DNA from 2 places in the Exiguobacterium sp. EA-TM-5 genome. Region 1 is predicted to be linked to the other one. Evidence: a T-box and tRNA genes for the amino acid it is inferred to sense, from the RefSeq annotation. Region 1 holds a T-box; the other holds one or more tRNA genes.
The links. The T-box of region 1 lies ahead of leuS (leucine--tRNA ligase). A T-box ahead of a tRNA ligase gene usually reads a tRNA of that ligase, here a tRNA-Leu.
Positions count from the first base shown of each region.

Region 2: it has a tRNA-Leu gene. The T-box ahead of leuS (leucine--tRNA ligase) is inferred to sense a tRNA for this amino acid. The anticodon was not compared.

Region 1 is NZ_CM132670.1:1,245,436-1,256,747, forward strand. It holds gene ACV3PA_RS06430 (GNAT family N-acetyltransferase) at 1-465, shown strand, start outside; gene ACV3PA_RS06435 (serine aminopeptidase domain-containing protein) at 544-1,248, shown strand; gene ACV3PA_RS06440 (tRNA 5-(aminomethyl)-2-thiouridylate-methyltransferase MnmM) at 1,300-1,875, opposite strand; gene ACV3PA_RS06445 (MDR family MFS transporter) at 2,054-3,232, shown strand; gene ACV3PA_RS06450 (GNAT family N-acetyltransferase) at 3,417-4,451, shown strand; gene ACV3PA_RS06455 (HAD family hydrolase) at 4,545-5,189, shown strand; T-box leader at 5,228-5,450, shown strand; gene leuS (leucine--tRNA ligase) at 5,497-7,902, shown strand; gene ACV3PA_RS06465 (hypothetical protein) at 8,034-9,011, shown strand; gene ACV3PA_RS06470 (BaiN/RdsA family NAD(P)/FAD-dependent oxidoreductase) at 9,071-10,342, opposite strand; gene ACV3PA_RS06475 (putative polysaccharide biosynthesis protein) at 10,533-11,312, shown strand, end outside.
Region 2 is NZ_CM132670.1:379,162-390,473, reverse strand. It holds gene folK (2-amino-4-hydroxy-6-hydroxymethyldihydropteridine diphosphokinase) at 1-428, shown strand, start outside; gene dusB (tRNA dihydrouridine synthase DusB) at 428-1,420, shown strand; gene lysS (lysine--tRNA ligase) at 1,583-3,064, shown strand; rRNA gene ACV3PA_RS02080 (16S ribosomal RNA) at 3,443-5,004, shown strand; rRNA gene ACV3PA_RS02075 (23S ribosomal RNA) at 5,169-8,082, shown strand; rRNA gene rrf (5S ribosomal RNA) at 8,184-8,299, shown strand; tRNA gene ACV3PA_RS02065 (tRNA-Val) at 8,309-8,384, shown strand; tRNA gene ACV3PA_RS02060 (tRNA-Thr) at 8,399-8,474, shown strand; tRNA gene ACV3PA_RS02055 (tRNA-Leu) at 8,537-8,623, shown strand; tRNA gene ACV3PA_RS02050 (tRNA-Arg) at 8,664-8,737, shown strand; tRNA gene ACV3PA_RS02045 (tRNA-Pro) at 8,742-8,818, shown strand; tRNA gene ACV3PA_RS02040 (tRNA-Ala) at 8,841-8,916, shown strand; rRNA gene ACV3PA_RS02035 (16S ribosomal RNA) at 9,042-10,603, shown strand; rRNA gene ACV3PA_RS02030 (23S ribosomal RNA) at 10,768-11,312, shown strand, end outside.

The DNA of each region.
Region 1 (11,312 bases):
GCTGATGCAGGACGTATTCATGATATCGCCATCACATCTTGGTTGGATACGTATGAAGAAATCTATTCTGAACGCTCGAAAGCTCATTTCGTGCAGGAAGCGTATCCGCAAGAGGAGGTTGTTCGTGCGATCCGGACGGCGGAAGAAGCACGGGGAGAGTATTTTTATGTCGGAATCATCGATGAGGAAGTCGTCGGATTCATTCATGCTGTTGATGTCGAGGGAACATGGGAAATCATTCGTCTATACGTTTTGCCAAAATATCAGCAAAACGGGATCGGAAGACGTCTGATTCGTGAACTCGAACGACAAGGAGCTGTCCCACTCGAAGTTTACGTGGAGGCACGTAATTATAAAGCACGTCAGTTCTTGACCTCATTCGGTTTTGAGGAATTGAGCGAGATGACAGAAGAAGTGTTTGGTCAAGCAGAGTCTGTCATTCGACTTCGCCATATTGCGTCGTGAAATCCGTCTTGGGACGGTTTCGTGTGCGTCTGAAATAAGGTATCGTGAAAAGGAAGTATGAATTGAAGAGGTGAGTTTGTGGTTGAACAACCAACAGGAATCATCGTATTAATCTATCCATTGCAATTACGTGCTCGTCCGAGTGAAGCCTTGATTCGTGTGCTCGAACGAGAGTATGAAGTGTTACTCGTCGACGCACCACGTCGCATCTCGTTTGAAGAGCATGGTCAACTATTGAAAGAAGCATTACGCGAAGCCGGGAAACGAAAGCTACCGATTCATATCGTTGCTTGTAGCATGGGCGCACTCGTCGTCAATCGTCTTCTACAAGAATATGAATTACCGGTCGCAAGCCTTGCATTCATTTCACCGTTGTTTGATTGGCATCCGTCAAAACAACTTGGGGGTGTCAAACAAGTTTTCGCGAGTGCATTTGATCGTTTCCGTCCTGATGCGCCACTCGGTACATTGCCGTTTGGTCAAAGTACGGAAGATACCGTTCGGATTGGTGAGTTGACGTATGCACAATATCGAGAAATCGAAGAGGAAATCGTCGTACATGATGAGGAGCGAAAAAAATTACCTCGTGTCAACTTAGCATGTTTTTATGCACCGGACGATCAGTTCGCAGACGTCAAGTTGACGCTCGAAGTATGTCGGAAAATGGGTGGCGATCAGATTTACTTACAGCGCCTACATGGTTTTCCGCATTTCAGCTTCGAACGATTGAATACACGATTTGCAGAAAAATTGTTGCTGTTCTTTAAATTAGTCGAAGAGTGAAAAAAGTGATGGTTTCCATAGTGGAAGCCATCACTTTTTTCATTTCTACTGTCAGCGCATTTTTTTCTCAATCGCGATGATGAACGGTGGATGATTCTGTTGATTCAAGAAGCGGTACTGAAGGACAGCGTAATCTTGCTGATCAAGAGCCGTCACGTAATCAAGCACAGCGTCGCGCTCTCGTTTTCCTTCAAGGTGACCATGATAGACGACGAGGACGACAAGACCACCAGGAGCAAGGACCGGGAGGAGAGCATCGAGCGCTTCAAGCGTCTCTTCACCTGTCGTCGTGATCGACTTATCGCTTCCGGGAAGATATCCGAGATTGAAGACACCAGCACGAACCGGACGTTGTTCGTCTGATAAACGGGCACCGACATGGATGTGACTCTCGTGATAAAGATCGACGCGTTCTAACATTCCAGCTTCGTCGAGACGACGTGTCGATTCCTCGATGGCTTGTGCTTGAACATCGAACGCAAGGACTCGACCTTCTGGGCCGACGCATTCTGCTAAGAATTGTGTGTCATGCCCATTTCCAGCAGTCATGTCGACGACACAGTCTCCGGGTTCGATGACGGACTCAAGCAATTGTTTGGTATAAGGTAGTACACGGGCAAGTGGCATGGCATAGACTCCTGTTCCTATGGTCTGTTTTTCTCTTTAATAAATGATTATCGTGTGTATGATTCCTCTTGCATTATACCATCTTTTGAATCATTGACGAAAAGTGAAGTGGCTTGACAGAGAGGGGACGGATTGCGTAAAGTGGCAAGGTTGAGAATGAAATAGGAGGACCACAGGTATGCCAAAATTACCAAAAGCGGTCTGGATCCTCGTCCTTGCGATGGCCATCAATACGACGGGATCCTCTTTTTTATGGCCGTTTAATACATTATATATTCATGAATATTTAGGGGAGTCGATGACAAAAGCAGGGATGGCGTTGTTCGTCAACTCGGCACTCGCAATCGTCGGAAACTACTTAGGTGGAAAGGCGTTTGACCGCCTCGGTGGTAAAAAAACGCTCGTTATCAGTGTCATCGGACTTGTCTTGTCTTCCGTCGGTTTATTGCTGTTTCATCAGACGTATGTCGGATACGTCGCGATGCTTGGTCTAATCGGATTTGTCGGTGGGATGGTCTTCCCGACGATTTATGCGATGACAGGTGTCATTTGGCCAGAAGGTGGACGCCGTGCCTTTAACGCGATCTATGTCGCGCAAAACGTCGGTGTAGCCCTTGGGACGGCTGTCAGTGGTCAAATTGCTGCCTTCTCGATTCAATACATCTTCATTGCTAACCTCGTACTGTACATCGCGTTTGCAATCATTTTGTTCATCGGCTTGTCCTGGATTCAGGCACCGGCACGGATGCATACAACGCATGACGAGACCGAAACGACACGGACACCACTCGCACGCGGTGCAGCGCGAACGATGTTGCTCGTCTCGATTGGTTATGCCTTACTTTGGTTCGTGTATGTACAATGGCAAGGTACATTTGCTGTGCATACGAAATCACTCGGTGTCACGATTTCCGAGTATTCGATTCTTTGGACGATCAATGGAGCACTCATCGTCTTTGCACAGCCACTTCTCACCCCGATCTTGCGGTGGTTTGGTGACGATTTGAAACGACAACTGATGACTGGTACAGGGATTTTCCTGTTATCGTACCTGATTGTTCCGTTCGCCGGAGGATTCAAGATGTTTCTCGTCGCGATGATCATCCTGACGATTGGTGAAATGTTCATCTGGCCAGCTGTCCCAGCCATGGCTGCGCGACTTGCACCAATCGGAAAAGAAGGAGAGTTCCAAGGATACGTCAATATCGCTGCTTCAGCGGGGCGGATGATCAGTCCGACCGTTGGAGGATTAATCTACGATTTATCCGGTATGTCAGCGGTCTTCTTGACGTTGATTGGATTGATTCTCTTAGCAGGTGTGGTCTTCCTTCGTGCCATTCCTAAAATTACATCGTAAGGGTCATTTAATAGACAGCGGATCAATATCCGCTGTCTATTTTGTTACATCATTCATTCGCAAATTATAAAACAAACATTTATTAATATGGAATATTTCGGTAGGGAAACGGGTACTTTTTAATCAAGGATCTGAAAAAGAAAGGTCATGTGAACGTTGCTTCTTTTTGACTGGAGGTGCACGAATGGAAAGGTGTCAATTCATCACAGATGCCACAACTTGGACGACAAAGGTACAGCAACAGCCGCTTGATATCTTCTACAGTCACCAATACGTCACGCTCAACGCTAGACCGTCTGAACAAGCGGTGTTATTCCTTTATAAGGGTTATGCAGGAACACTGTTTTATCCCTTTTTAAAACGTCGTATTTTTGATACAGCCTATTCAGATCTCATTACGCCTTATGGCTACGGTGGACCTGAAGTCGTCGGTCACTTGACTACATCTGAGATTCAGCAAGCACGTTTATTGTTTGAAAAGTGGACGGAAAAAGAGGCAATCGTTTCGGAAATGATTCGCTTTAATCCGTTGACGGGCAATGAGAGACTGATGCAGGACTGGACAAAAGTTTCCTTCATCCGTCATACGACGAGCATTGATTTACGCCCCTCGCTAGAAGAAATCATGCAGACGTTCCATAAGAAAACGAGAAGCATGATTCGGAAGTCACTCGCTTCACCGTTAACAATTAGAACAGGAACAAAAGAAGATTTACCTACTTTTTTAGCGTTGTATCATGAAACGATGGACCGGAAGAACGCTTCAGCTCATTACTATTTTACTGCAAGTTATTTTGAACAATTGTTTGAGGTGAACCCACTCTGTGAGCCATTACTATTGATTGCAGAACTCGATGGCGAACCGATTGGTGGATATTTCGTATTGCTTGGAAACGAATATGCCCATGGTCATTTGATTGGCTGTAAGCGAGACGAAGCAAAGATATTTCCAAATCAGCGGCTTGAGTATGAAGCGATTCTTCACGCAAAAGCGCGTGGTCTTGTCGAACAACATCTCGGGGGTGGATATCAAGAACAGGATAGTCTCTTTGAGAGTAAATGTCGTTATACTGGATATCGCCTATTTGAGTATCATCAAGGAAAATCCATTCTTCAGCCAGCCATATACGATCAGTTATGTGTACGATTCGGATCAGGAGCCGATTCTGATTATTTTCCAGCTTACCGACAAACGAGTGTCCAGATGGCGACAAGTTAAAATGTAAATAAAGGAAGAAGGCAAAACGGCTACATCGTGTAGTCGTTTTTTTGATATGCTGATATCAGAAAAGTGACTAAAGGGGGATGTGTCATGAAAAAACGCGGTTTGATTTTTGATATGGACGGTGTGATTTTAGATAGTGAAATTCGTTACTTCGAGGTCCATCAGCAGATGTTTAAAACGTTATCGATTCCACTCGACCCAGTTCAGTATGCGACGTTCATGGGAAAAACAGGTGATGAGATGTGGGAAGAACTCGTCACTGAACATCAGCTAAAAGAAACAGCCAGTACGTTACTTGAAGAAGAACATCGGTTATTTCAAATTCATGCAAAACCAGAAGAGTGTGGATTAAAAGAAGGGGTCAAACGAGTCATCGAACAAGCTGTGAATCTTGGTTACGATATCGGTATCGCCTCCTCAAGTTCGCTTCAAAAAATCGAACGTGTCATCCGTCATTATGAGCTTCCGATCACACACTATGTTAGCGGGGAAGAGGTCGTCCGTTCCAAACCCGATCCTGCAATTTTTCGACTCGCAGCATCACGAATTGGACATCCGCCTGAGAATTGTCTCGTCATTGAAGATGCTGCGAACGGAATGATCGGTGCGAAGGCAGCGGGAATGGAAGTCATTGCGCTCCTCGATGACCGGATGCCGATGCAACGCCTAGAACAAGCGGATCATGTAGCGCAATCGCATGCAGAAATCGAGGAAATTTTACGGAAGCGTTGACGCTTGAGGAAGAAACAGATTACACTAGGAAAAGATAGTCAAATGCATGGAACTGAAGTAGTAGGGGAAAGGTGCCGTCAAGAGAGCTGGTGGAAGGTGCGAACCAGTCGGTAGCAACCGTGAACTCGTCAGGGAGCACGATTCGTGAAGTCGTAGTAGCGAATCCGGTCTTTCACACCGTTATCCGTGAATCAAGCGGTCTGTCATAGACAGACAACGTGGGTGGTACCGCGGAAGCCAAACCGGTCTTTCGTCCCTTTTCTTAGGGGCGGAAGACCGGTTTTTTTAGATTAGAGGAGGAAAAGACATGCCGTACAATCATCGCGAAATCGAACCAAAATGGCAGGCGCGTTGGGATCAAGACAACGCCTTCGTCACGACAGAAGATCCAGAAAAAGAAGGGTTTTATGCCCTCGATATGTTCCCGTATCCGTCAGGTGCTGGACTCCACGTTGGTCACCCAGAAGGTTACACAGCAACGGATATCCTCGCACGAATGAAACGGATGCAAGGATATAACGTCCTTCACCCGATGGGATGGGATGCGTTCGGATTACCGGCAGAGCAATATGCCCTCGATACAGGGAACGACCCACGCGAATTCACAGCTCAAAACATTGAGACATTCAAACGTCAGCTAAAAGAACTTGGATTCTCATATGACTGGGATCGCGAAATCAACACGACAGATCCGAAATATTATAAATGGACACAATGGATCTTTACGAAATTATACGAAAAAGGACTTGCATTCGTCGACGAAGTCGCAGTCAACTGGTGCCCAGCACTTGGAACGGTTCTTGCGAACGAAGAAGTCATCGACGGATTATCCGAACGCGGAAATCATCCAGTCGTTCGTGTTCCGATGCGTCAATGGGTCTTAAAAATCACGAAATATGCGGATCGTCTTCTTGATGATCTCGATGATCTCGATTGGCCGGACTCTGTTAAAGAGATGCAACGGAACTGGATCGGGAAATCAGAAGGTGCTGAAATTGATTTCACGATTGACGGACATAAAAAACAAGTCACGGTCTTTACGACGCGTCCGGATACAATCTTTGGTGCGACGTACCTCGTGCTTGCGCCAGAGCATCCATTCGTTGCTGACATCACGACAGCTGATCATCAGGAAGCAGTCGATGCGTACATCGCGCAAGTCCAAACGAAATCTGATCTTGAGCGGACAGATTTAGCGAAGGAAAAAACAGGCGTCTTCACAGGTGCTTTCGCTGTCAATCCGATTTCAGGCGATCGTCTTCCAATCTGGATTGCTGATTACGTCCTTGCATCTTACGGAACAGGTGCGATCATGGCTGTTCCAGGACATGATGAGCGTGACCACGAATTCGCGAAGCAGTTCGACTTACCAATCGTTGAAGTCGTCGCAGGTGGAAACGTTGATGAAGCGGCTTACACGGGAGAGGGCGAACACGTCAATTCACACATGCTCGATGGGCTCGGAAAACAAGAAGCAATCGAGACGATGATTGCTGAACTCGAAACGAACCAAGTCGGTCGTAAAAAAATCACGTATCGCCTCCGTGACTGGCTATTCAGTCGTCAACGGTATTGGGGTGAGCCGATTCCGGTCGTTCATATGGAAGATGGTTCAATGAAAACGCTCAGTCAAGAGGAATTACCGCTTGAACTTCCAATCATTCCGGAAATCAAACCGTCTGGTACTGGGGAATCACCACTTGCGCTTGCGGAAGATTGGTTGGATTATACGGATCCTGAAACAGGGATGAAAGGGCGTCGCGAGACGAACACGATGCCACAATGGGGCGGAAGCTGCTGGTACTACCTTCGTTTCATCGATCCACACAATGAAGAAGCGATTGCAGACCCAGAAAAATTAAAATACTGGCTCCCAGTTGACATTTATATCGGTGGGGCAGAACACGCTGTTCTCCACTTGTTGTATGCACGCTTCTGGCATAAAGTCTTGTATGATGCAGGTGTCGTGCCAACAAAAGAGCCATTCCAAAAATTATACAACCAAGGAATGATTCTTGGAGAAAATAACGAGAAAATGTCGAAATCACGCGGTAACGTCATCAATCCGGATGAAATCGTCAAGTCACATGGTGCCGATACATTGCGTCTTTACGAAATGTTCATGGGACCACTGGATGCATCGGTTTCTTGGTCTGAAAATGGTCTTGATGGGGCGCGTCGTTTCCTTGACCGCGTCTGGCGTTTGTTTGAACGGACAGCGGACATTCAAGACGTCACGGAAGTCGATGCTGACTTCGAACGGACATATCATCAGACTGTCAAGAAGGTCACGGAAGACTTCGCGAACATTCAGTTCAATACCGGAATTTCACAACTCATGGTCTTCGTCAATGAAGCTAACAAACAGCCAGTCCTTCCGCGTCACTTCCTTCGTGGATTCGTCCAATTGTTAACACCGGTCGCACCACACCTTGGTGAAGAACTGTGGGAACAGCTTGGATTTGAAGAGACATTGACGTATGCGGCATGGCCAACATTCGATGAATCGAAACTCGTCAGCGATACAATGGAATTCGTTATTCAAGTGAACGGAAAAGTTCGCTCGAAAATCGAAATCAACATCGATGCGACAAAAGAAGAAATCGAAGCACTTGCGTTTGCTGATGAAAAAACACAAGAATGGATCGGCGATAAGACAGTTCGTAAAGTCATCGTCGTACCGAAAAAATTGATCAATATCGTGGCAAACTAAGCCATAACCCCTTTCATTCGCATGACGCGTATGGAAGGGGTTTCTTCATTTCCGTCGCAAGTCCGCTTTTTTTTTGAACGTCCTTCTGCTACACTGAATCAGAAACCGAGAAAGAAAGGCGATTACCATCAATGAAACGATCTTATATAGTCTATACAACGATTTTTGCTGTCGTTTCGGGACTGATCCTCTGTGTTCTGCTCGTCTTCTCAAAACCAGAGACGTTGTCGCGTATTCAGGAAACGTTCGCGAAAATCGAGACGCAATCGCAGCATCAGGCAGCTGTCAAACAGGTGCCATCGAAAACGCCTTCAGCCATTCCGAATCCAGAAGAGCCGTTAATCAAAAATGTTCAACAGATGTTATATGATGATTCCATTGGTTCGTACCTCGTCGTAACAGACGATTATCGTTTCTTTGAAATTAGTGGGACCGGGGAACGAATTAATGCCTCTTTCCAGTTGGAAGAAGGAAAGCTCTTGCTCGCTGGTCTTGACGGAATGACTCTCGTTGACGGGGAGACAGTCGCCTTGTTGACGTCGAATCAGATTCTTATCACGATTACGCGAAAAGATGGTGTCTGGAGCGAAGAAAAACGTGAAAAAGTGCAAGGAACAACGATTCGGGACAGTTTCCATGGTCTTGGATATGACGTGAAGAAAAAAGAATTCTATACGATCAACCATATACGCTCGATTGGACGTGTCGAATTAACTTACTTTGCGATGAAACAGGATGAAATCAAGATTGATCCAGACGCTTCAGAGAAGAAAAAGCGTGCGTTAAAGAAAAAACAGAAACCGCCTTATCTATCAGTCATCAAACGGGAAAAGGTCGAAGCAGCAGATGGTATGCGAAGTGATGCCAAAAAAGCATTTGAATCTGAATTCCGTCCGATTGGTCTTGCTGAACGCCAAGGTCGAATTTATACGCTAGACTCAGAAGCACTCTATCTCTACTCGATTGATCGGAAAGATCAAACAATTACAGGGGAAACAGCTAGTCCGAAGGTATATGGTTCAAAAGGAATCTTCGTACAGGATAACGAGTTGTTTGCGTTAGTCGTCACGGATAAATTCTCGAGCCGATCGTTCACACCAATTGATTAAAGCATGATACGAAAAGACCCGATTCCTCTATTTAGTAGAGAAGTCGGGTCTTGTTCATATTAAGAGACGGCGTCATGTGCCATCTCTGCAGCGTGACTACCGGCACAATGTCCGGTCACGAATGCAGCTGTAATGTTGTAACCACCTGTATAGCCGTGGATATCAAGAATTTCGCCAGCGAAGAACAATCGCTCCGCTTTTTTCGACATCATCGTTTTTGGATCAATCTCTTTAATCGAGACACCGCCACCCGTGACGAAAGCTTTATCGAAATCAAGTGTTCCGGTTGCTTTCAGTGGGAACCGTTTTAACTTTTGTAGGAAGTCCGTCCAGTCCTGTTTCTTGACTTGTGTACAGACTTCATCCCCAAATCCGATTTGAGCAAAAAGAAGTTCAAGCAGACGTTCCGGTACAAATCCACGGAGTGCATTACGAACCGTTTTCTTCGGATTTGCTGCAAGCGCTGCTTGAAAGCGTTCCGTTAGCGCACCAAGTGATTCATCTGGGAAGAGATCGATTGATAAATGGACGATCGTTTCCTTCGACCGCTTCCGCTCCTTGATCGTATACTGGCTACACCGTAAAGCAATCGGACCGCTCAAACCGAAGTGCGTAAAGAGAAGGTCACCTGTATGCGTCTTGATCGCCTTATCTTTTTTACCATGAACCGTTAAAGCAACGTCTCTAAGAGAAAGTCCTTGTAATGTTTTTTCGTGAATGAATGTATCGCCTAATAAGATGGGTACTTCTGTCGGGAAAAGTTCTGTGATCGTATGACCTGCTTTTTCTGCCCATGGATAGCCGTCACCCGTCGAGCCGGTATGGGGAACAGATTGTCCACCAACTGCGACGATACAGCTTTTTGCTTCAAGACGCATACCGTTTTCTAAGATGACAGCCGCAAACGAACCGTCCGGATGAAAGTCGAGTGTTGCGACTTGTGCATCCGTTTGAATCTCGGCGCCATGGGCTCGGATCTGATCAATCAATACACGGACGACGTCTGCTGCCTTATCCGAGACAGGGAACATACGACCGTTATCCTCTTCTTTAAGTGCGACACCAAACCCTTCGAAAAGTTCGATGATCGATTCATTATTAAATTGCGAAAAAGCACTATAAAGGAAACGTCCGTTTCCTGGAATCGACTGGACAAGCTCATCGAGTGGTTTCCGATTTGTGACGTTACACCGTCCACCACCAGAAATTGCGAGCTTCCGCCCTAATTTATTCCCTTTATCGAGCAAGAGTGTTCGGGCTCCTGCCTGTAAAGAGGCAAGCGTCGCCATTAAGCCGCTCGGCCCGCCTCCGATTACGATTACATCGTACATGTGGTCACCTCATTCATAGAATTCTGCTTGTTTCACTTTAGCAGAAGTTGCGACTGTAAACAAACCGTCTCTTTCAATTCGAGAAGGACAGCGGTATAATGATTTGCAATTGTGTACGAGAGAACTTGTATAATGAGACAGCTCTGTGAAGGGTTGAGTTTAAAAATTAGAAAGTGTGAGGGATGTTACCATGTCCACAGTCAACAATAAACAGTCCACTACTTCTGGTAATGCAGGATTCGTTCGTGGAACGATGCTCCTGTCCGGTGCGTCACTGATTTCTCGCGCACTCGGTTTGATTTATCTTTTTCCGTTTCAATTTATGGTCGGTGCAACCGGCATTATGTTCTATACCTATGCCTATAACTACTACACGATCATGATTGGTATTGCGACAGCAGGGATTCCCGTTGCTGTCTCGAAATTTGTTGCCAAATATAATGCACTGGGTGAATACGATACGAGTGAACGATTATATCGGTCTGGTCTGAAAATCATGTCTTTGACCGGCGTCGTTTCCTTTCTCGCTTTATTCTTCCTTGCACCGTATTTAGCGCATCGGGCAATTCCTGGTGGAGACGTTGATTCAGCGGCGTACGTCGATGCCGTCACGATGACGATTCGCGGAGTCAGTTTTGCCTTACTCTTGATTCCGCCGATGAGTATGACGCGCGGATATTTCCAAGGGTATCAATCGATGGGACCGACAGCGATTTCGCAAATTTTGGAGCAAATCGTTCGAATCATCTTCCTGCTTGCGGGAGTCAGTATCGCGATTTATCTATTTGATTCAGGAGTAGCTTTTGCTGCGACGATCGCGACGTTTAGTGCATTCATTGGAGCAATTGGTAGTGTCGCAGTTCTTGTGTATTATTTCCGTAAACGTGCAAGCGGTTTGCAGGAACTTCGTGCTACGCAAACTGTCCGTTCACAGGATCGCCCGTTAACGGATCTTTATAAAGAACTGTTA
Region 2 (11,312 bases), 870 kb from region 1:
CGTCTGTGCACGATGTTCAAGCTTCATCGATTTATGAAACATTACCGGTCGGTTATCTCGATCAGGATTTATTCTATAACATGGTCGTCGCGATTCAAACGACGGACGATGCCGATGTATTGCTCGGACGATTACAAGAAATCGAACAGCTTGAAGGACGTAAGCGCCTATTTAAAAATGGACCGCGGACGCTTGACTTAGATATTTTGCTGTATGCGGAAGAACGAATTGATTTAGAAGGATTAACCGTCCCGCATCCACGGATGCAAGAGCGGGCGTTCGTCCTTGCACCATTACGTGAACTTGCAGCAGAACAAATCGTTCCTGGTCTTGGACAAAATGTCGAGCAGCTGTATGAGCAGTTACCAGAGTCGGAACGAAACGGTGTGCGGCAGTTAGGTGGTCTTTTAGAAGCGGAGGAACAGTAATGGAATGGAACATTGGTGATATCAAACTAAAGAATCAGGTCATCTTGGCACCGATGGCAGGCGTCTGTAATCCGGCGTTTCGTTTGATTGCAAAAGAATTCGGAGCAGGACTTGTCTGTGCCGAGATGGTCAGCGATAAGGGAATCTTGTACGAGAACGAACGGACGCTTCAGATGCTCTATGTCGATGAACGAGAAAAACCACTCAGTCTTCAAATCTATGGTGGTTCAAAAGAGACGCTTGTTCAAGCCGCGCAATATGTCGAGGCGAACACGAATGCTGATATCATTGATATCAATATGGGGTGTCCGGTCCCGAAAGTCACGAAGAGTGATGCCGGAGCAAAGTGGCTGCTTGATCCAGACAAGGTCTATGAGATGGTCCATGCGGTGACGCAGGCAATCGATAAACCGGTGACGGTCAAGATGCGGACCGGATGGGACAGTCATCACATCTATTGTGTGGATAATGTCAAAGCAGCAGAAGCGGGTGGCGCGAAGGCTGTTGCCATTCACGGACGGACACGTTCGCAAAAATATGAAGGTGTCGCAGACTGGAACATCATCGGGGAAGCAAAAAAAGCGGTCAATATCCCAATCATCGGAAATGGGGATGTTCAGACCCCACAAGATGCCAAACGAATGATTGATGAGATTGGTGTTGACGGTGTCATGATCGGACGGGCAGCACTCGGGAATCCATGGATGCTGTATCAGACGATCCAGTACCTTGAATCAGGAACGCTTCCGGCAGAACCAACAGCACGCGAGAAGATCGATATTTGTCTTTTACATGCTACGCGTTTAGTCGCTTTAAAAGGAGAAGAACTCGCAGTGCGCGAAATGCGGACACATGTCGCGTGGTACTTGAAAGGGATGAAAGGGAACGGTCGTGTTCGCAATGCGTTATTTAATATTGACACACACGCGGGACTCGTTGAACTCTTACAGCAGTACTTACAAACACTCGAAGAAGACGTAGCATATGCCTAACAGGTAAAGTATGGTCGGACAGAGGCGTTTTGTGGTACGCTAGTTGCATTGAAGATGAGCGTATCGGTTTTCTAAAGGGGCTGTCGGTCATTCCGGCAGCTTTTTATTCGAGGGAATCGTCGTGAACCATTATTAAAAGGAGTGAAGACAGTGAGTCAGGATATGGAAATGAACGATCAAATGCAGGTGCGTCTCGGTAAGATGAACGCCATGCGTGAACAAGGTCTCGATCCATTCGGCGCACGTTTTGAACGTTCGACGGATACCGCGAGCATTCGTGCATCATTTGGTGAACATACAAAAGAAGAATTAGCTGAACTGAAACCGGAAGTAGCGATCGCAGGTCGTGTCATGACGACGCGCCGTAAAGGGAAGGTTGGCTTTACGAACATTCAAGATGTTCAAGGTCAAATTCAGTTGTATGTCCGTAAAGATGATGTTGGGGAAGATGCTTATGAAATTTATAAGACATGTGACTTAGGTGACATCGTTGGAATTCAAGGATACGTGTTTAAGACGAATGTTGGTGAACTCTCTGTTCACGTCACAGCATTTACGTTATTAACAAAAGCACTACGTCCACTTCCGGATAAATATCACGGATTAAAAGATATCGAACAACGTTATCGTCAGCGTTACCTCGATCTCATTACGAACCAAGAATCACGTGAGACATTCATCGCACGGAGTAAAGTCATTCGCGGAATCCGTCAATATCTCGATAACCTCGGATACTTGGAAGTCGAAACACCAATGTTGCACACAATCGCGGGTGGAGCGTCGGCTCGTCCGTTCATCACGCATCATAATGCACTCGACATGACGCTTTACATGCGGATTGCGATTGAACTCCATCTGAAACGTTTGATCGTCGGTGGACTTGAGAAAGTCTACGAAATCGGTCGCGTGTTCCGTAATGAAGGAATCTCAACGCGTCACAACCCAGAATTTACGATGATCGAACTATATGAAGCGTATGCTGACTATAAAGACATCATGAACTTAACAGAGAACCTGATTGCTCATGTTGCGCAAGAAGTACTCGGTACAACACAGGTCACTTACGGAGAAGACATCATTGATCTATCTGTGGGTTGGAAACGTGCGCACATGGTTGATCTCGTTAAAGAAGCAACAGGTGTCGACTTCTTTGAACAGATTTCAAACGAACGTGCTCTAGAACTCGCGCATGAACACGGTGTAGAAGTCCAGTCGCATATGACGACAGGACACATTCTAAATGAATTCTTTGAACAAAAAGTAGAAGAAACTCTCGTTCAACCAACATTCGTCTATGGTCATCCTGTTGAAGTATCACCATTAGCGAAGAAGAATCCTGAAGATCCACGCTTTACGGATCGCTTTGAATTATTCATCGTCCGTCGTGAACATGCGAATGCCTTCACGGAGTTGAACGATCCAATCGATCAACGTGAACGGTTCGAAGCACAACTCGTCGAAAAAGAAGCAGGTAACGATGAAGCGCATGAAATGGATACAGACTTCATTGAAGCACTCGAATACGGTATGCCACCAACAGGCGGTCTTGGAATCGGGATTGATCGTCTCGTCATGTTGTTGACGAACGCACCATCGATTCGTGATGTATTACTCTTCCCAACGATGCGTCACCAACAAAATTAATGAATGGAGCAGCTTCGTTCTTTCTATATAGAAGGAACGGAGCGTTCTTTTTGAAGAGATCGTAAGCATAATCAAGTTAAAAAACGGGTAAATAAAAGTTTTTAAATGTTTTTCTAATAAAACGCTTGTACGATTCGAAAAGCCATGGTATATTACTTCTTGTGCCGCGAATGGTCGTGACACACAAAAATAAATATCAAAAAAGTTGTTGACAATCGAGTTGATAACCTGGTATGATATTAAAGTCGCTGAAAACGACACGACGAACTTTGAAAACTGAACGATGAGGCAAAAACGTATTCTACGGAATACAAAAACGAATGAAGCGCAAGCTTCGTCAATCGTGACTTCGGTCACAACAACGAGCAAGTCAAACACTTTATGGAGAGTTTGATCCTGGCTCAGGACGAACGCTGGCGGCGTGCCTAATACATGCAAGTCGAGCGCAGGAAGCTGACGGAACTCTTCGGAGGGAAGGCAGTGGAATGAGCGGCGGACGGGTGAGTAACACGTAAGGAACCTGCCTCAAGGATTGGGATAACTCCGAGAAATCGGAGCTAATACCGGATAGTTCAACGGACCGCATGGTCCGCTGATGAAAGGCGCTCCGGCGTCACCTTGAGATGGCCTTGCGGTGCATTAGCTAGTTGGTGAGGTAATGGCCCACCAAGGCGACGATGCATAGCCGACCTGAGAGGGTGATCGGCCACACTGGGACTGAGACACGGCCCAGACTCCTACGGGAGGCAGCAGTAGGGAATCTTCCACAATGGACGAAAGTCTGATGGAGCAACGCCGCGTGAGTGATGAAGGTTTTCGGATCGTAAAACTCTGTTGTAAGGGAAGAACACGTACGAGAGGTAATGCTCGTACCTTGACGGTACCTTACGAGAAAGCCACGGCTAACTACGTGCCAGCAGCCGCGGTAATACGTAGGTGGCAAGCGTTGTCCGGAATTATTGGGCGTAAAGCGCGCGCAGGCGGCCTTTTAAGTCTGATGTGAAAGCCCCCGGCTCAACCGGGGAGGGCCATTGGAAACTGGAAGGCTTGAGTACAGAAGAGAAGAGTGGAATTCCACGTGTAGCGGTGAAATGCGTAGAGATGTGGAGGAACACCAGTGGCGAAGGCGACTCTTTGGTCTGTAACTGACGCTGAGGCGCGAAAGCGTGGGGAGCAAACAGGATTAGATACCCTGGTAGTCCACGCCGTAAACGATGAGTGCTAGGTGTTGGGGGGTTTCCGCCCCTCAGTGCTGAAGCTAACGCATTAAGCACTCCGCCTGGGGAGTACGGCCGCAAGGCTGAAACTCAAAGGAATTGACGGGGACCCGCACAAGCGGTGGAGCATGTGGTTTAATTCGAAGCAACGCGAAGAACCTTACCAACTCTTGACATCCCATTGACCGCTTGAGAGATCAAGTTTTCCCTTCGGGGACAATGGTGACAGGTGGTGCATGGTTGTCGTCAGCTCGTGTCGTGAGATGTTGGGTTAAGTCCCGCAACGAGCGCAACCCCTATCCTTAGTTGCCAGCATTTAGTTGGGCACTCTAGGGAGACTGCCGGTGACAAACCGGAGGAAGGTGGGGATGACGTCAAATCATCATGCCCCTTATGAGTTGGGCTACACACGTGCTACAATGGACGGTACAAAGGGCAGCGAGACCGCGAGGTGGAGCCAATCCCATAAAGCCGTTCCCAGTTCGGATTGCAGGCTGCAACTCGCCTGCATGAAGTCGGAATCGCTAGTAATCGCAGGTCAGCATACTGCGGTGAATACGTTCCCGGGTCTTGTACACACCGCCCGTCACACCACGAGAGTTTGCAACACCCGAAGCCGGTGAGGTAACCGCAAGGAGCCAGCCGTCGAAGGTGGGGTAGATGATTGGGGTGAAGTCGTAACAAGGTAGCCGTATCGGAAGGTGCGGCTGGATCACCTCCTTTCTAAGGAAAACGTCCCTTACGGGACATGCCCATCGTTCAGTTTTGAGAGCTCGTCTCTCAGTCTCGATAGAGACACTCGCACCTTGAAAACTGAAGACATCAACAAGACATCAAACTTTTTATAACCATGTCATTAGACGTGTGTTCTTAGAATACCAACGCTAGATCAAGGTATGAAGGGCGTACGGTGGATGCCTTGGCACTAGGAGCCGATGAAGGACGCGACGAACAGCGATATGCTTCGGGGAGCAGTAAGTATGCTTTGATCCGAAGATTTCCGAATGGGGGAACCCACCATCTGTAATGGGATGGGACATGTTACATGAATACATAGTGTAGCGTGAGGCAGACCCGGGGAACTGAAACATCTAAGTACCCGGAGGAAGAGAAAGCAAATGCGATTCCCTGAGTAGCGGCGAGCGAAACGGGAACAGCCCAAACCGAAGAGCATGCTCTTCGGGGTTGTAGGACACTCTATACGGAGTCAAAAAGGAAGACAGTAGGTGAAGGACCTGGAAAGGTCCGCCGAAGAAGGTGACAGCCCTGTAGCTGAAACTGTTTTCCCTCCAGAGTGGATCCTGAGTACGGCGGGACACGTGAAACCCCGTCGGAATCCGGGAGGACCATCTCCCAAGGCTAAATACTCCCTAGTGACCGATAGTGAACCAGTACCGTGAGGGAAAGGTGAAAAGCACCCCGGAAGGGGAGTGAAATAGATCCTGAAACCGTATGCCTACAAGTAGTCAGAGCCCGTTAATGGGTGATGGCGTGCCTTTTGTAGAATGAACCGGCGAGTTACGATAACGCGCGAGGTTAAGCCGATGAGGCGGAGCCGTAGCGAAAGCGAGTCTGAACAGGGCGTTCAGTGCGTTGTCGTAGACCCGAAACCAGGTGATCTACCCATGTCCAGGATGAAGGTCAGGTAACACTGACTGGAGGTCCGAACCCACGCACGTTGAAAAGTGCGGGGATGAGGTGTGGGTAGCGGTGAAATGCCAATCGAACCTGGAGATAGCTGGTTCTCCCCGAAATAGCTTTAGGGCTAGCCTCGAGGTTGAGAGTTCTGGAGGTAGAGCACTGATTGGACTAGGGGCCCCCACAGGGTTACCGAATTCAGTTAAACTCCGAATGCCAGCAACTTATACTCGGGAGTCAGACTGCGAGTGATAAGATCCGTAGTCAAGAGGGAAACAGCCCAGACCGCCAGCTAAGGTCCCAAAGTGTATGTTAAGTGGAAAAGGATGTGGCGCTGCCTAGACAGCTAGGATGTTGGCTTAGAAGCAGCCACCATTCAAAGAGTGCGTAATAGCTCACTAGTCGAGTGGCGCCGCGCCGAAAATGTAACGGGGCTAAACATACCACCGAAGCTGCGGATTCCGTAAGGAATGGTAGGGGAGCGTTCCAAACCGCTGTGAAGCTGTACCGGAAGGAGCAGTGGAGCGTTTGGAAGTGAGAATGCCGGTGTGAGTAGCGAAAAGAGGGGTGAGAATCCCCTCCGTCGAAAGCCCAAGGTTTCCTGAGGAAGGCTCGTCCGCTCAGGGTTAGTCTGGACCTAAGCCGAGGCCGAAAGGCGTAGGCGATGGATAACAGGTTGATATTCCTGTACCGCCGATCCACCGTTTGAACAATGGGGGGACGCAGGAGGATAGTGACGCATGCGGATGGAAGTGCATGTGCAAGTTTCAAGACCGTCTGATTGGCAAATCCGTCAGGCATCAAAGTCAAGGAACGATGCGGAGTCCCGTAGGGACGTAGGTCACGATTTCACACTGCCAAGAAAAGCCTCTAGTGAGGGGGAAGGCGCCAGTACCGTAAACCGACACAGGTAGGCGAGATGAGAATTCTAAGACGCGCGGGATAACTCTCGTTAAGGAACTCGGCAAAATGGTCCCGTAACTTCGGGAGAAGGGACGCTCTACACATGTAGAGCCGCAGTGAATAGGCCCAAACGACTGTTTAGCAAAAACACAGGTCTCTGCTAAATCGCAAGATGACGTATAGGGGCTGACGCCTGCCCGGTGCTGGAAGGTTAAGGGGATGGGTTAGCGCAAGCGAAGCTTTGAACCGAAGCCCCAGTAAACGGCGGCCGTAACTATAACGGTCCTAAGGTAGCGAAATTCCTTGTCGGGTAAGTTCCGACCCGCACGAAAGGCGTAACGATTTGGGCACTGTCTCAACGAGAGACCCGGTGAAATCATAGTACCTGTGAAGATGCAGGTTACCCGCGACAGGACGGAAAGACCCCATGGAGCTTTACTACAGCCTGATATTGAGGCTTTGTGCATGATGTACAGGATAGGCGGGAGACGTCGAGCCCGGAGCGCCAGCTTCGGAGGAGTCACCCTTGGGATACCGCCCTTCATGCATAGAGTCTCTAACTCGCAGCCGTCATCCGGCTGGAGGACCGTGTCAGGCGGGTAGTTTGACTGGGGCGGTCGCCTCCTAAACAGTAACGGAGGCGCCCAAAGGTTCCCTCAGAATGGTTGGAAATCATTCGTAGAGCGCAAAGGCAGAAGGGAGCTTGACTGCGAGACCTACAAGTCGAGCAGGGACGAAAGTCGGGCTTAGTGATCCGGTGGTTCCGCATGGAAGGGCCATCGCTCAACGGATAAAAGCTACCCTGGGGATAACAGGCTGATCTCCCCCAAGAGTCCACATCGACGGGGAGGTTTGGCACCTCGATGTCGGCTCATCGCATCCTGGGGCTGGAGTAGGTCCCAAGGGTTGGGCTGTTCGCCCATTAAAGCGGTACGCGAGCTGGGTTCAGAACGTCGTGAGACAGTTCGGTCCCTATCCGTCGTGGGCGCAGGAAATTTGAGGAGAGCTGTCCTTAGTACGAGAGGACCGGGATGGACGCACCGCTGGTGTACCAGTTGTTCCGCCAGGAGCATCGCTGGGTAGCTACGTGCGGACGGGATAAATGCTGAAAGCATCTAAGCATGAAGCCCCCTCCAAGATGAGATTTCCCTTTGAGTAATCAAGAAAGACCCCTCAGAGACGATGAGGTAGATAGGTCACGGGTGGAAGCATGGCGACATGTGGAGCTGAGTGATACTAATCGGTCGAGGCCTTGTTCTAGCAGATGCTTGTTGATGACTTCAGTTTTGAGGGCGCGAGCCTTTCAAAAAAACGAAAAAAAGTCTTGACGTTATGTGAACATAATGTTAAGATAATAAATGTCTGGTGGCGATAGCCAAGTGGTCACACCCGTTCCCATGCCGAACACGGAAGTTAAGCACTTGAACGCCGAAAGTAGTTGGGGGCTTCCCCCTGTGAGGATAGGACGCTGCCAGGCGATACATATGGAGGATTAGCTCAGCTGGGAGAGCACCTGCCTTACAAGCAGGGGGTCGGCGGTTCGATCCCGTCATCCTCCACCATTTTTATTACACTTGCCGGTGTAGCTCAGCTGGTAGAGCAACTGACTTGTAATCAGTAGGTCGCGGGTTCGACTCCTGTTGCCGGCACCATTTTTATCTTTAATGATCACCAGAATTCAATTGTGAATGAAGGTTCTACCTTTTATATCCCTGCCGGGGTGGCGGAACTGGTAGACGCACAGGACTTAAAATCCTGCGGGGGTTTCCCCGTGCCGGTTCGATTCCGGCCCTCGGTACCATTTTTCATTTTGGATGTTTACTGTTTGATCCTTATATTCCGCACCCTTAGCTCAGCTGGATAGAGTACTTGACTACGAATCAAGGGGTCGGGAGTTCGAATCTCTCAGGGTGCATTTTCGGGAAGTAGCTCAGCTTGGTAGAGCACTTGGTTTGGGACCAAGGGGTCGCAGGTTCGAATCCTGTCTTCCCGACCATCTTCAATTTCATCCCTTTAATGGGGCCTTAGCTCAGCTGGGAGAGCGCCTGCCTTGCACGCAGGAGGTCAGCGGTTCGATCCCGCTAGGCTCCACCATTTTTATGACGAACTTTGAAAACTGAACGATGAGGCAAAAAACGTATTCTACGGAATACAAAAACGAATGAAGCGCAAGCTTCGTCAATCGTGACTTCGGTCACAACAACGAGCAAGTCAAACACTTTATGGAGAGTTTGATCCTGGCTCAGGACGAACGCTGGCGGCGTGCCTAATACATGCAAGTCGAGCGCAGGAAGCTGACGGAACTCTTCGGAGGGAAGGCAGTGGAATGAGCGGCGGACGGGTGAGTAACACGTAAGGAACCTGCCTCAAGGATTGGGATAACTCCGAGAAATCGGAGCTAATACCGGATAGTTCAACGGACCGCATGGTCCGCTGATGAAAGGCGCTCCGGCGTCACCTTGAGATGGCCTTGCGGTGCATTAGCTAGTTGGTGAGGTAATGGCCCACCAAGGCGACGATGCATAGCCGACCTGAGAGGGTGATCGGCCACACTGGGACTGAGACACGGCCCAGACTCCTACGGGAGGCAGCAGTAGGGAATCTTCCACAATGGACGAAAGTCTGATGGAGCAACGCCGCGTGAGTGATGAAGGTTTTCGGATCGTAAAACTCTGTTGTAAGGGAAGAACACGTACGAGAGGTAATGCTCGTACCTTGACGGTACCTTACGAGAAAGCCACGGCTAACTACGTGCCAGCAGCCGCGGTAATACGTAGGTGGCAAGCGTTGTCCGGAATTATTGGGCGTAAAGCGCGCGCAGGCGGCCTTTTAAGTCTGATGTGAAAGCCCCCGGCTCAACCGGGGAGGGCCATTGGAAACTGGAAGGCTTGAGTACAGAAGAGAAGAGTGGAATTCCACGTGTAGCGGTGAAATGCGTAGAGATGTGGAGGAACACCAGTGGCGAAGGCGACTCTTTGGTCTGTAACTGACGCTGAGGCGCGAAAGCGTGGGGAGCAAACAGGATTAGATACCCTGGTAGTCCACGCCGTAAACGATGAGTGCTAGGTGTTGGGGGGTTTCCGCCCCTCAGTGCTGAAGCTAACGCATTAAGCACTCCGCCTGGGGAGTACGGCCGCAAGGCTGAAACTCAAAGGAATTGACGGGGACCCGCACAAGCGGTGGAGCATGTGGTTTAATTCGAAGCAACGCGAAGAACCTTACCAACTCTTGACATCCCATTGACCGCTTGAGAGATCAAGTTTTCCCTTCGGGGACAATGGTGACAGGTGGTGCATGGTTGTCGTCAGCTCGTGTCGTGAGATGTTGGGTTAAGTCCCGCAACGAGCGCAACCCCTATCCTTAGTTGCCAGCATTTAGTTGGGCACTCTAGGGAGACTGCCGGTGACAAACCGGAGGAAGGTGGGGATGACGTCAAATCATCATGCCCCTTATGAGTTGGGCTACACACGTGCTACAATGGACGGTACAAAGGGCAGCGAGACCGCGAGGTGGAGCCAATCCCATAAAGCCGTTCCCAGTTCGGATTGCAGGCTGCAACTCGCCTGCATGAAGTCGGAATCGCTAGTAATCGCAGGTCAGCATACTGCGGTGAATACGTTCCCGGGTCTTGTACACACCGCCCGTCACACCACGAGAGTTTGCAACACCCGAAGCCGGTGAGGTAACCGCAAGGAGCCAGCCGTCGAAGGTGGGGTAGATGATTGGGGTGAAGTCGTAACAAGGTAGCCGTATCGGAAGGTGCGGCTGGATCACCTCCTTTCTAAGGAAAACGTCCCTTACGGGACATGCCCATCGTTCAGTTTTGAGAGCTCGTCTCTCAGTCTCGATAGAGACACTCGCACCTTGAAAACTGAAGACATCAACAAGACATCAAACTTTTTATAACCATGTCATTAGACGTGTGTTCTTAGAATACCAACGCTAGATCAAGGTATGAAGGGCGTACGGTGGATGCCTTGGCACTAGGAGCCGATGAAGGACGCGACGAACAGCGATATGCTTCGGGGAGCAGTAAGTATGCTTTGATCCGAAGATTTCCGAATGGGGGAACCCACCATCTGTAATGGGATGGGACATGTTACATGAATACATAGTGTAGCGTGAGGCAGACCCGGGGAACTGAAACATCTAAGTACCCGGAGGAAGAGAAAGCAAATGCGATTCCCTGAGTAGCGGCGAGCGAAACGGGAACAGCCCAAACCGAAGAGCATGCTCTTCGGGGTTGTAGGACACTCTATACGGAGTCAAAAAGGAAGACAGTAGGTGAAGGACCTGGAAAGGTCCGCCGAAGAAGGTGACAGCCCTGTAGCTGAAACTGTTTTCCCTCCAGAGTGGATCCTGAGTACGGCGGGACACGTGAAACCCCGTCGGAATCCGGGAGGACCATCTCCCAAGGCTAAATACTCCCTAGTGACCGATAGTGAACCAGTACCGTGAGGGAAAGGTGAAAAGCACCCCGGAAGGGGAGT